DNA from 4 places in the Rhizobium sp. CG4 genome. Region 2 is predicted to be linked to each of the others. Evidence: predicted binding sites of a transcription regulator. Region 2 holds the regulator's gene; each other region holds the start of a gene.
What was found. Region 2 encodes PhoB, which activates phosphate uptake and scavenging genes when phosphate is short. Its sites were predicted from a motif close to TGTCATNNANCTGTCAT; they were not measured.

Region 1: HGO37_RS08340 (esterase-like activity of phytase family protein) is a predicted target of PhoB. The motif match lies at 2,118-2,134, and genes of this name have one in related genera.
Region 3: phnF (phosphonate metabolism transcriptional regulator PhnF) is a predicted target of PhoB. The motif match lies at 1,719-1,735, and genes of this name have one in related genera.
Region 4: HGO37_RS07045 (alkaline phosphatase) is a predicted target of PhoB. The motif match lies at 1,187-1,203, and genes of this name have one in related genera.

Annotation. Positions count from the first base shown of each region.
Region 1 covers NZ_JABAEG010000002.1:655,318-658,519, forward strand. The annotation lists gene rnd (ribonuclease D) at 1-755, shown strand, start outside; gene HGO37_RS08335 (adenylate/guanylate cyclase domain-containing protein) at 1,045-2,058, shown strand; gene HGO37_RS08340 (esterase-like activity of phytase family protein) at 2,223-3,202, shown strand, end outside.
Region 2 covers NZ_JABAEG010000003.1:126,220-129,421, forward strand. The annotation lists gene pstB (phosphate ABC transporter ATP-binding protein PstB) at 1-576, shown strand, start outside; gene phoU (phosphate signaling complex protein PhoU) at 679-1,398, shown strand; gene phoB (phosphate regulon transcriptional regulator PhoB) at 1,429-2,112, shown strand; tRNA gene HGO37_RS10860 (tRNA-Leu) at 2,444-2,530, opposite strand; gene HGO37_RS10865 (ABC transporter substrate-binding protein) at 3,075-3,202, shown strand, end outside.
Region 3 covers NZ_JABAEG010000003.1:339,677-342,878, reverse strand. The annotation lists gene dapB (4-hydroxy-tetrahydrodipicolinate reductase) at 1-213, shown strand, start outside; gene HGO37_RS11885 (2,3-bisphosphoglycerate-dependent phosphoglycerate mutase) at 243-878, shown strand; gene phnF (phosphonate metabolism transcriptional regulator PhnF) at 968-1,699, opposite strand; gene phnG (phosphonate C-P lyase system protein PhnG) at 1,800-2,261, shown strand; gene phnH (phosphonate C-P lyase system protein PhnH) at 2,261-2,869, shown strand; gene HGO37_RS11865 (carbon-phosphorus lyase complex subunit) at 2,873-3,202, shown strand, end outside.
Region 4 covers NZ_JABAEG010000002.1:399,474-402,675, reverse strand. The annotation lists gene soxR (redox-sensitive transcriptional activator SoxR) at 58-525, shown strand; gene gpt (xanthine phosphoribosyltransferase) at 592-1,092, opposite strand; gene HGO37_RS07045 (alkaline phosphatase) at 1,256-2,698, shown strand; gene HGO37_RS07040 (putative universal stress family protein) at 2,777-3,202, opposite strand, start outside.

The DNA of each region.
Region 1 (3,202 bases), on a different contig from region 2:
CCGACTGGAGCCGTCGTCCGCTGTCCGAAAAGCAGCTGGACTATGCGCTGGCCGACGTGACCCATCTGCGCGACGTCTATCTGGCGCTGAAAGCCAAGCTTGAGCGCGAAGGCCGCTCGCTGTGGCTGACCGAGGAAATGAACATCCTCGAGTCGCGCGATACCTATGAGTTGCATCCTGACGATGCATGGTTGCGTCTGAAGTCGCGCCTGCGCAAGCCAACTGAACTTGCCATTCTCAAATTTGTGGCCGCATGGCGTGAGCGTGAAGCGCGCAGCCGCAATGTGCCGCGTTCGCGCGTTCTGAAAGACGATGCGATTTTCGAGATTGCCCAGCAACAGCCCAAGGATAGCGAGGCATTGTCGCGCCTGCGCACCATTCCAAAGGGTTGGGAGCGCTCGTCGTCGGGCACCGCCATCATCGAAACCGTTAACGCCGCTCTTGCCCTGCCGAAGACCGAGATGCCACAAGCGCCACGTCACAGCCACTCTCCGGAAGGCTCAGGAGCCGCCGTTGAACTCCTCAAGGTTCTGTTGAAACTGACGGCAGACAAGCACGGCGTCGCTGCCAAGATCATCGCCAACAGCGATGACCTCGACAGGATTGCCTCAGAAGGTGAAAAGGCCCAGGTTGCCGCTCTCTCGGGCTGGCGCAAGGAACTGTTCGGTGATGTGGCATTGAAGCTCATCAATGGCGGTGTTGCCCTGCGTTTTGCAGGCAAGAAGGTTGAGGCAGTCGAACTGCCGACTGAATAATATAGACTGTCTCCTCGTCGCCCTTTTGCCATCCGGCCTCTGAGGAGACCGGATTTAAAGGCGCGAGCCATTTCCAGTAAACGGGTTAAACGTCTTGTCGTCATTGCCCAACCGGCCAAGATGGCCAGCTAAACGTGCAATCCGGCAACAGTGAAAAAGCGTTTGAAACACCTTTCCAAATCGTCACTTTTGGCAAATCGATTTCCACATTAAAGTCTCGGTTGCAGTCTAGGCAGCCAACGCGCCGACCTCGACGGCGGCTGCAATTCATCGAAAGTATCGGAACCATATGCGAAAGCTCCTTTTAATGCTGGACTACCTGCTGCTGTTTTTGGCAGTTGCCGGCAGCGGCGTCGCATATGCCTTTCTGGAATATGGTGGCGGTCCGTTCATCGGCGCGACCTATGCACTCTTTGCCTGTGCGCCTATTCTTGCCTTTGAGCGCGGCTACATCCTGCCCCGGCTTTCGCACCGCATCAGTTTCCTGCCAACGCCGGCATACATAGCAATAGGCCTGATCGTCTACGCGGTTCTGGTTTTCTGCGGATTTGCCGTGGGAGGAACATTGCTTTGGGCAACCGGCATTTTGAAAGTTGACTGGCAACGCGCGGTTCATGCCGAACCGCAGACGTTGATTTTCACAGGCATCGTTTGCAGCATCATCGTCTTCGTGATGCGGGTGAGAGAACTGCTCGGCCGCGACATTTTTACGGATCTGCTATTGGGCCGTTATCGCCGTCCAGTGCGTGAAGAGCGCGTTTTCATCTTTATCGACCTTGTTGGCTCCACGACATTTGCCGAAACCCATGGCGATATGAAAGCGCAGGAATTCCTACGCGAGATCTTCGCCACCTATGCCGCACCCGTGCGCCGTCATAACGGGGCGATTGATGACTACATCGGCGATGCCGCCATCATCACATGGCCGTTTCAGGATGCCATCAAGAAGTCAGCCTGCATCAAATGTGTCTTCGACATTCTGGCCGCTATCGAAAAACGGCAGGACTTCTGGATGAAGACCTTCGGCGTCATGCCAAAGCTGCGCTTTGCCCTGCATGGCGGTCCTGTCATCACGGCTGAAATCGGTGTCGACCATCACAAGATCACCTATTTCGGAGACACGGTGAATACCACCGCCCGCCTTGAATCCCTCAGCAAGATGCTTGGCCACCCGATCCTGATCTCGTCCGATCTCATTCACCGCCTTTTGCTGCCCAAGGGCATCAAAAGCGAGTATCTGGGCGAACATGCCGTGAAGGGTCGTGGCCAGACACTGGGTGTCTGCTCGTTGGTGAAGTCATAAATTTATTAAAAGAACCAGCAGCTTACTAAAAGTGCCCGATTTGGCGATGATAACGTAGCCATCATAAAACTTTCACCAAAGCTTCAATCACCCATCACCTCAGTTTCACAAACTCTGCGTACCCGACACAGCATAGTTTTAGTGCAAACCGACAGGTGAATTTAATGACCAAAACACTTCTTGCTTCTGTTGCTATTTTTGCGATCTCCGGTTTCTCGGCAATTGCCGCCGAAAAAGAATTCCCTGCCAAGCTCGTTTCGCATGCCATTCTGCCTGCCAACACCATTATCCCAGCACCGGCAGATGCGCCTGAACATCTCAAGACATCTGCCAAGTTCACGACAGCAGATCGCAAGCGCGCTGAAGGTCTTGGCACGGTTCCGGGCATGGACGGCGTGCGGCCAACCGGCCTTTCCATGCCGTTCAACGGTCAGGCCATGCAGGGTTTTTCCGGCATCAAGGCGATGGAAGATGGCACCTTCTGGAGCCTTTCCGACAATGGTTTCGGTTCGAAGATCAACTCCAGCGATTCCATGCTTATGTTGCACCACCTTTCCTTCGATTGGGATGCAGGCAAGGTGAATGCGCTTGGAACCGTGTTCCTGTCCGACCCGGACAGAAAGACTCCCTTCCCAATCGTCATGGAAGGTTCCGACAAGCGTTACCTGACCGGCGCTGATTTTGACATTGAGTCCATCCAGCCTGTTGCAGACGGTTTCTGGATTGGTGAAGAATTCGGACCTTATATCCAGAAATTCACCCGTGACGGCAAGCTGACCGATGTCATCGCCACCAAGGCTAGCGACATCGATGTGAAGTCGCCTGATCATCCCACCCTGACCATGCCGGGCAACCCGACACAGAAAATGCCTGCTTTCAACCTGAAGCGTTCAGGCGGTTATGAAGGCATGGCCATGTCCAAGGACGGTTCCAAGCTATACGGCATGCTGGAAGGCCCACTCTACACCGCTGATGGCCAGGTGGAAAAAACCGAAGACGGAGCAACCGGCCTTCGTATCATCGAGTTGGATGTTGCCTCGAAGTCCTGGACAGGCCGCACATGGCTTTACCCGCTGGCCGAAGGTGGCGAAGCGATCGGCGACTTCAACATGCTCGACGAAACCACCGCTTTGGTCATCGAACG
Region 2 (3,202 bases):
GTTACCGGCAAGATCACCCTCGATACGGATGATATCTACGATCCGGCCATCGACGTGGTGGAACTGCGTGCCCGCGTCGGCATGGTGTTCCAGAAGCCAAACCCGTTCCCGAAGACGATCTATGAGAACATCTCTTACGGCCCACGTATTCACGGCCTGGCAAAGTCGCGTGCGGACATGGACCAGATTGTTGAATCCAGCCTTCACAAAGCCGGTCTCTGGAACGAAGTAAAGGATCGCCTGCATGAATCTGGTACCGGTCTTTCCGGTGGTCAGCAGCAGCGCCTCTGCATCGCCCGTGCGGTTGCCGTTAGCCCGGAAGTCATCCTGATGGATGAGCCTTGCTCGGCTCTGGATCCGATTGCAACGGCACGTGTGGAAGAACTGATCCACGAACTGCGCACCAACTACACGATCGTCATCGTGACGCACTCGATGCAGCAGGCAGCTCGCGTTTCGCAGCGCACGGCGATGTTCCACCTCGGCCATCTTGTCGAAGAAAACGACACTGACAAGATGTTCACCAATCCAGACGACCAGCGCACGCAGGATTACATCATGGGACGCTTCGGCTAATCCTGGAGTAATCGCCCGCTGTTAACGTGAAAGAATTGTGCCGGAGCGACTTGGAGCCATTTAGCTTCGTCTCGCGTCCTTGCAGAAGCCGGAGACTTTGAAATGACATCGACACATTCGCATATCTTGTCTGCTTATGACGATGAGCTGAAATTCCTGACACGCCGCATCTCTGAGATGGGTGGTCTTGCAGAACAAATGTGCGCGGATGCAGTTCGCGCATTGGTCAACTCCGATGCGGCTTTGGCCCAGAAGGTCATTTCAGAAGACGTCGTACTTGACCACGCGGAACGCGAAATTGGTGACAAGGCAATTGTGACCATTGCCAAGCGTCAGCCAATGGCGGCCGACCTGCGCGAAATCATCGGTTCCCTGCGTATTGCAAGCGACCTGGAGCGCGTTGGCGACCTTGGCAAGAACACTGCCAAGCGCGTAATCGCTGTTCAGGGCACGGGCGTACCACGCAAGCTGGCACGCGGCTTGGAGCACCTGTCCGAGCTGGCACTGGTTCAGCTCAAGGAAGTGCTTGATGTTTACGCAACGCGTTCTGCCGAGAAGGCCAATGCCATCCGTGAGCGTGATGAAGAAATCGACGCTATGTATACCTCGCTGTTCCGCGAACTGCTGACATACATGATGGAAGATCCGCGCAACATCACCACCTGCACGCATTTGCTGTTCTGCGCCAAGAACATCGAACGTATCGGTGACCACGCAACCAATATCGCCGAAACCATCTATTACATGGCAACAGGCAGCCAGCTTGAAGGTGATCGTCCGAAGGACGACAGCTCCAACACGCTCGGTGCTGTAACCGAATAATAGATAGACGGACTTGAGCGGAGTACAGCCATGTTGCCGAAGATCGCAGTCGTAGAAGATGAAGAAGCCCTGAGCGTTCTGCTGCGTTACAATCTAGAAGCCGAAGGCTACGAAGTCGACACGATCACCCGTGGAGACGAAGCAGAAATTCGTTTGCAGGAACGGGTTCCTGACCTTCTGTTGCTGGACTGGATGCTGCCGGGTGTTTCCGGCATCGAACTGTGCCGGCGCCTCAGAATGCGGCCTGAAACAGAACGCCTGCCGATTATCATGCTGACGGCGCGTGGTGAAGAAAGTGAACGCGTTCGCGGTCTCGCCACCGGAGCGGATGACTATGTCGTCAAGCCGTTCTCCACGCCAGAATTGATGGCACGTGTGAAAGCCATGCTGCGCCGTGCGAAGCCCGAGGTGCTGTCTTCGGTGCTGAAATGCGGTGATATCGAGCTTGATCGTGAAACGCACCGCGTTCACCGTAAAAGCCGTGAAGTGCGCCTTGGGCCAACCGAGTTCCGCCTGCTGGAGTTCCTGATGTCCTCACCGGGACGCGTGTTCTCACGTTCGCAGCTGCTCGACGGTGTCTGGGGGCATGATATCTACGTCGACGAGCGTACTGTCGACGTGCATGTCGGACGTCTGCGCAAGGCGCTAAACTTCTCCAATATGCAGGATGTCATTCGCACAGTTCGTGGTGCGGGTTATTCGATGGAAGCCTGATCCGGCTTTTCATCATATAAAAACATCAAAGGCGCGGCTCATAGTCGCGCTTTTTGTTTTTGGGAGAGCTTTCACTACCCATGAGCTTGCAACTCATCGCTGCTACCGTCCTTCGATATGAGGACTTGGCATCCCCGCTTTGGGGCAAAATTGGCCTGAAAACTTGCGGTTTCAGACACGCCCAATCCGACGAGTAAAACTGCGTGCTCGAACTGGTCGAAATCTATCATTTTCGGACAGGCTGTGAGGAGTAATTAAGGCCCTAAACGCAAAAAAGCTCCGGAGACCGGAGCTTTTTTGCAGGCTGATTTAGATAACTAAATCAAGAAATTGGTGCCCAGAAGAGGACTCGAACCTCCACACCCTTGCGAGTACCAGCACCTGAAGCTGGCGCGTCTACCAATTCCGCCATCTGGGCGACGGAGAGCGATGTACGGCGAGCAGCGCTCTATGTCAACGGACTTTTTTATTTTTTATGACAAATTGTTTTCAGTCATACGGATTGGCGATTCAACTAATTGAAAATAAATAGTATTTTTACGTGAAAATTTCCGCGCATGGTTTTGCACAGCCTCTAAGCCCTTGTTTTATGCGGATTCTGCGTTTTGCCTGATTTGCCAAGATGCTGGTTTTGCGTGGCACCAATTCCCTCACATATCAGAGCCTTAAATAAGGCTGGCCTGTATCGATACAGGAATCTCTGGTTGTAACAGAATAAATCATATCTTTAGGCAAAAAGGGGGCTTCCGCCTCTGCCTCTCGTGATGCTAAGACAGCTTTTCGGTTACAGCGCCCGTTATTTTGGCAATGGGGGCAGCGAGGCTGGAACAGCAAAACGGAAACTGCCTTGTGAAGCTCTTCCCGTGTTGTGGCTCCGGCATCGGAACAGACTGAAATTACGATAATGACTCAACCATTCCCGTCTGTTGGCACAAACGGGAACATAAAAGTGGGAGCTATACATGAATTCCAAAATTGGCCTCATTGCGGCAGCCTTGCTGTCTGCAACATGCTTCGCCAATGTAGCAAGCGCGAAAACCTTCGTTTACTGCTCCGAAGGTTCTCCAGAAGGTTTTGACCCGGGCCTCTA
Region 3 (3,202 bases), 210 kb from region 2:
GGCACGATCGGTTTTGCAGCGCTGCGCGGCGGTTCGGTTATTGGCGACCACTCAGTGATTTTTGCCGGCGAAGGCGAGCGTGTAACGCTGTCGCATTATGCCGGCGACCGTTCGATTTTTGCACGCGGCGCACTGGCAGCAGCCATATGGGCACGCGGCCAGAAGCCCGGTCTTTATTCGATGCTTGATGTTTTGGGGCTGTCTGAAGACTGATAATTTCATTTTTACGGAGGGAATTGACTATGAGCGGAACTCTCGTGCTTGTTCGCCACGGCCAGAGCGACTGGAACCTGAAGAACCTTTTCACCGGCTGGCGTGACCCCGACCTGACCGAGCTTGGCGTGCAGGAAGCCAATGCAGGCGGCAAGGCACTGGCTGATTACGGCATCAAGTTCGACATCGCTTTTACGTCGGACCTGACCCGTGCGCAGAAGACCTGCCAGATCGTTCTCAACAATGTTGGCCAGCCTGACCTGACAACGATCCGCGACCAGGCGCTGAACGAGCGCGACTATGGCGATCTCTCGGGCCTGAACAAGGACGACGCCCGCGAAAAGTGGGGCGAAGAACAGGTTCACATCTGGCGCCGTTCCTATGATGTACCACCTCCGGGCGGCGAAAGCCTGCGCGACACGGGCGCGCGCGTCTGGCCTTACTACCTCACCGAAATTCTGCCGCGCGTGCTGCGTGGTGAAAACGTACTGGTTGCCGCTCACGGCAATTCGCTGCGTTCGCTGGTGATGGTTCTGGATCGCCTGAGCAAGGAAGAGATCCTCAAGCTCAACCTCGCGACCGGTGTCCCGATGGTTTACAAGCTGAACGCGGATTCCACCGTTATCTCCAAGGACGTTCTCGGCGACATGTCCGCCGCGCACTGAGTCCTGGCAGCACGGAAATTGAAAAGGTCGGGGCGTTCTGCGCTCCGACCTTTTTTATGTGACATCGTTGAATGTGTAAGTCCTGAAAATCAGTTCTCCATCCGGAATTCCACCGTGTCTGCCGGAAAACGGCTGATGGCATATTGAACGGGTTTGCCATCCAGATCGGTGTTCAGCGCATGCGTCACCAAAAGGATCGCCCCCGGTGAAAGCTCAAGTGCTACGAGATCATCGGCGCTGGCATGCATGGCAGAAATCTTTGTCGAGGCGCGCATATAGTCATTGAGGCCCACCGCCTTGAAAGCCGCAGTAATCGATCCGCTTTTTTCGTAGGCTGCGGCAATGCCTTCAAACCGGCCGGCAGGAAACCAGGTGGTGGAGCGTGATACCGGGCGACGGTCGGCCTTGCGCAACAGTTCGAGACAGATGACGGCCGCACCCTGCACCAGTCCCAGTTGTCGGGCAACTTCGATTGGTGCCGTCTCAATTGATGACGACAACAGCAGCCCCTGCATTTCGCGAACCTGATCGCCAACCCCTTCGGAAAAGCGGGTTCGTTTTGAAATCGGGAAACTCAGCCGATCCTTGCGCACAATCATCGTGCCACGACCTTGCAGTGGCTGAACGATCCCCTCATCCGCCAAGGCCGAGATGGCGCTACGTACCGTGTGCCGGTTGACGCTGAAGGTTTCAGACAGCACCATTTCAGGGGGAAGCATGCCAGCTTCATCATACTCACCGGCCAGAATAGATTGCCGAATGCGGTCGGCAATCTGCCGCCAGAGAGCGACGCCGTTTTTCCTGCGCACATTGGCGCCCATCGAGGCCGTTACAGTCATATGTCACACGCTTGTCATGTCATTCGGATAGCAATATCCTATCTTGTATGGTTATCTATATCAATAGACATTTGAGGATAAGATGCAAACAAAGAACATACCATCGATTGAAGGTCGTCAGCGGGTCGCAGCCCTGCTTGCACGCGCCAGCATGGAAGAACTGATGAGCGTGTGGGGCGGACTGGAACAGTCGCCCGAGGCTGAAAAGGTGCGTGGGCCGGAAACCGGCCTCGTCATGGTACGCGGCCGCATTGGTGGCGGTGGCGATGCATTCAACCTTGGTGAAGCAACCATGACACGTGCCACGATCCGCCTGGCCTCCGGCACGGTCGGTCACGCACATGCACTTGGCACCAACAAAAAGAAGGCCTGGGTTTCCGCGATCTTCGACGCCCTTTGGCAGGAACCGGCGACGCGGGACATGATTGAAGCCAATCTGCTGTCGCCGGTTGAACAGCGCCTTCAGGCCACCGCCAACCAAAAGAAACAGGAGACCGCGGCAACGCGCGTCAATTTCTTCACCATGGTTCGGGGAGACGACTGATGGACCACAAGGGCGATATTTTGTCGGGCGGTTTTGCCGATCCCGTTTTTGAATCCCAGGGCGTGTTTCGCAAGCTGATGGATGGCATGGCGCAGCCCGGAACCATTCATGTGGCTGACGCCCGTGTCAAACCGCCAGCACCGCTGGGCAAGGCCGCAGGTGCCGTGTTGCTGACGCTTTGCGACCACGACACGCCATTCTGGATGAACGGTGAGCTGGCCAAGTCAGGCGTTCCAGGCTGGCTTTCCTTCCATACCGGTTCCGAACTTGAAACCGACAAAAGTGGAGCCCGTTTCGCGGTGTTTGAAGCTGGCGCGGCCCTGACCTCGCTCGGCTTGTTTTCAGTCGGCACGCAGGAATATCCGGACCGCTCGACGACAGTGTTGATCGAGGTTGCAGCGCTTATCGGTGGTTCACCTCTTCGGTTGACCGGTCCCGGTATTCGCGACGAGCGCCAGATTGCACCGCAAGGATTGCCGCAGGTGTTTCTGCATATGTGGGCGGAAAACCGACTGGCCTTTCCACGCGGTATCGATGTCATCCTGACAAGTGGTGACAGTTTCCTCTGCCTGCCGCGCAGCACGCGCATAGACCTGATGGAGAATTGATCGATGTATGTTGCCGTCAAAGGCGGAGAGACCGCCATTGCCAATGCCCATCGTCTGCTGGCCGACCGTCGTCGCGGCGACCGTTCCTTGCCAGCATTGACCATTGAGCAGATCGTTGCGCAGCTTGGCCTCGCGGTTGACCGCGTTATGGCCGAAGCTTCGCTTCACGATACTGCACTTGCAGCACTGGCCATCAAACAATCGCGCGGCGACATGATCGAGGCGATCTTCCTGCTGCGCGCTTACCGCACGACACTACCGCGCTTCGGCACATCAAAGCCGATTGAGACGGGCACTATGCGGGTCGAACGCCGCGTTTCCGCCACCTATAAG
Region 4 (3,202 bases), on a different contig from region 2:
CTTTGGTGTTGAATAATCCGTGTGGTAATTCCTCAAGTAAGGTTGAGGTCAATAGTGATGACAAAAAAACTTCGGCAATTGCCGATTATGCGGGACTTGAGTGTGGGCGAGGTGGCGGAACGCGCCGGTGTTGCCGTGTCCACCTTGCATTTTTATGAGGCGGAAGGGCTGATCAAGGGCTGGCGCACCAGTGCCAACCACCGGCGTTACGGGCGTGATGTGCTGCGCCGCATAGCCATTATAAAAGTTGCGCAACGTGCCGGTATTCCACTGAAAGAAATACAGGGCGCGCTCGGCGCATTGCCGGATGAGCGAACACCCAACTCAAGGGATTGGCAGCAATTGGCAGAAGATTGGCGCTCAGACCTTGATGACCGTATTGCCCGGCTGATACGGCTGCGCGACCAGTTGACCGGCTGTATCGGCTGCGGCTGTCTGTCCACCGACGAGTGTCCCTTGCGCAACCCCGGTGACGTGCTGGGTGAAAACAGTGTTGGTCCGGTGCTGCTGGAGCCGAATGGCTGAAACAAAAAAGGCCGCGCCAAGCGCAGCCTTTTGAGATGTCATGGCATGACATGAAATGACTTGGGATCAGCCGCGCGAACCCTTGGCAATTGGCTCCTGATAGGAGAAGCCCATGTCCCATGGGAAATAGATCCAGGTGTCCTGGCTGACCTCGGTCACGAAGGTGTCGATCATCGGCACGCCTGATGGTTTTGCGTAGACACAGGCAAAATGCGCCTGTGGCAACATGTCGCGAACTTCCGAAGCGGTCTTGCCGGTGTCGGTCAGATCGTCCACCACCAGAATGCCCTTGCCCTGTTCGGTGGTCAGTTCAGGCGAAATGCCTTTCAGCAGGTTCATCTCACCCTGATTGACGTAATCATGGTAAGACGCGATGCAAACCGTCTCGATGAGACGGATGTTCAGTTCGCGCGAAATGATTGCGGCAGGTACCAGGCCGCCGCGCGTAATACAGACGATAGCGCGGAAATCCTGGCTCAGACCTGCGAGGCGCCATGCAAGTGCGCGCGCATCTCTGTGGAATTGATCCCATGAAACGGGGAAAGCTTTATCGGGGAGAGAAGACATGAGAAAAGCCACCATGAGCGTGTTGTGTTGATGGCTTTCGCTAATAGCGGCAACAACGCTGAAAAATCAAGCTTTCCACAGGTCGCCTGGTTCGTTTCACACAGCTGTTATAAAATTACACTAGCTGCTTTCCTGTTTCCTAATTCCCGCAGGAGAAGAAAAAATGCGTATTTTTAGCAAATTTGTCGCCGCATTGGTGATTGGTACAACTTTGACGACGCCTGTCTTTGCGCAGGATCAGCCGGCAAAGAACGTCATTCTGCTGATTTCGGATGGCGCAGGGATCAACACATGGCACGCCGCCAGCTATTATCGCCACGGCGCGCTGGGCCATGAAGTGTATGACGATTTCGACGTGAAGGTGTTCTCGTCCACGCATCCGCTCAACACTTCCAACACCCCGACCAAATCTGCCGAAGGCACCGTGACGTTCGATCCTGCCGAACTCTGGAAGTCGGAAAAGTCTGACAGCGTGTTTGAAGGTTCGCTTGGTAACTATCCCGGTTATTTCACCGGATATGACTATACCCGCGCTTATTACACAGACAGTGCTGCCGCTGCCACGGCTCTGGCCAGCGGCGTAAAAACCTACAACAACGCCATCAACTGGTCGAACAACGACGAGAAGCTGAAGCACATCGGCGAATATGTCGTTGAAAGTGGTCGCGCCCTTGGCGTTGTCACCAGCGTTCAGTGGAGCCATGCAACACCGGCCGGTTTCCTTGCCCATAATGCAAGCCGCAATGAATATGCCGCCCTTGGCAAGGAAATCGTTGAAAGCGGTCTCGCAACCGTTGTCATGGGGTCCGGCCACCCGCTGTTCGACAATAACGGCAAGGCAGTCGAGCCAAAGGATGAGAAGGCCTATCGTTACGTTGGCGGCAAAGACATCTGGGACAAGTTGAAATCTGGCGAAACCGCCTACAAGCTGATTGAAACCAAGGCTGACTTTGAAGCTCTGGCAGCCGGTTCGCTTGACCTCGATGACAAGACCAAGGTCATCGGCACCGTTCAGAACAACGCGACCACCCAGTTCAACCGCAGCGGCGTTGGTTTTGGCGACAAGCTGGAGAACCAGCCTGAATTGGCCACCATGACCAAGGCAGCCTTGAACCTGATCTCCAAGGATGAAGACGGTTTCTTCCTGATGGTCGAGGGCGGCGCGGTGGATTGGGCGGCCCATGCCAACAACCTGCCACGCATCATTGAAGAGCAGATCGAATTCAACGAAGCCGTTGAAGCGGCCGTCAAATGGATCGAAGAAAACAGCTCTTTCGATGAAACCATGATCATCGTCACCACCGACCACGGCAATGGCCTGCTGCAGGGACCGGATTCCGATAGCAAAGCCTATTCCGACATCATCAACCAGGGCGCTGGCGCCATGCCGCTGGTGCGTTGGAACTCCGACACCCACACACGCGAGCTGGTTCCGGTTTTCGCCAAGGGCAATGGTTCGGACTTTTTCACCAAGAATGCCAAGCCGCATGATGGTCTGGCCCGTTACCACGTTCCTGCTGCAAGCCAGGTTTACGTTGATAACACCGATATCTTCCGCGCGTCGGCTGCCGCACTCGGCATCACCGTTGACCAGAAGACCAACTGATCAAACGGCAGATAACAATGGAAAAGGGCGGCAAAATTGCCGCCCTTTTTCTATTCGGTCTGGTGGGGACTTGAAGCTTTAACGCGACAGCAGCGTCAGCGCGGTCATCGAATCCAGAAGCGTGCGGGTCACACCGCCAAACAACATTTCCCACCAGCGCGAATGGGTATAGGCACCCATGACCAGCAGATCGATACTGTCATCCGAAAGGCGGTTTTCAATCGCCGCATGGGCCGAAAGCGTGCCTGAGGTCGCTTTGGTGGCCACGGTCACCTTCACGCCGTGGCGCGCAAGGGTTGCTGCGAGTTCTGCACCAGCCATAGCCGGTGACTGCGTCGCGGTTTCCGGCGGATCAACCGTGAAGATCTCGACGCTTTCTGCTTCTTTCAGGAACGGCAGGGCATCAAAGGCCGCGCGCGTTGCTTCGCGTGAACCGTTCCAGGCAATCAGCACCCGCTTGATCGGTTTGGGTTCGGTGAGAATATAAGGCACCAAAAGAACCGG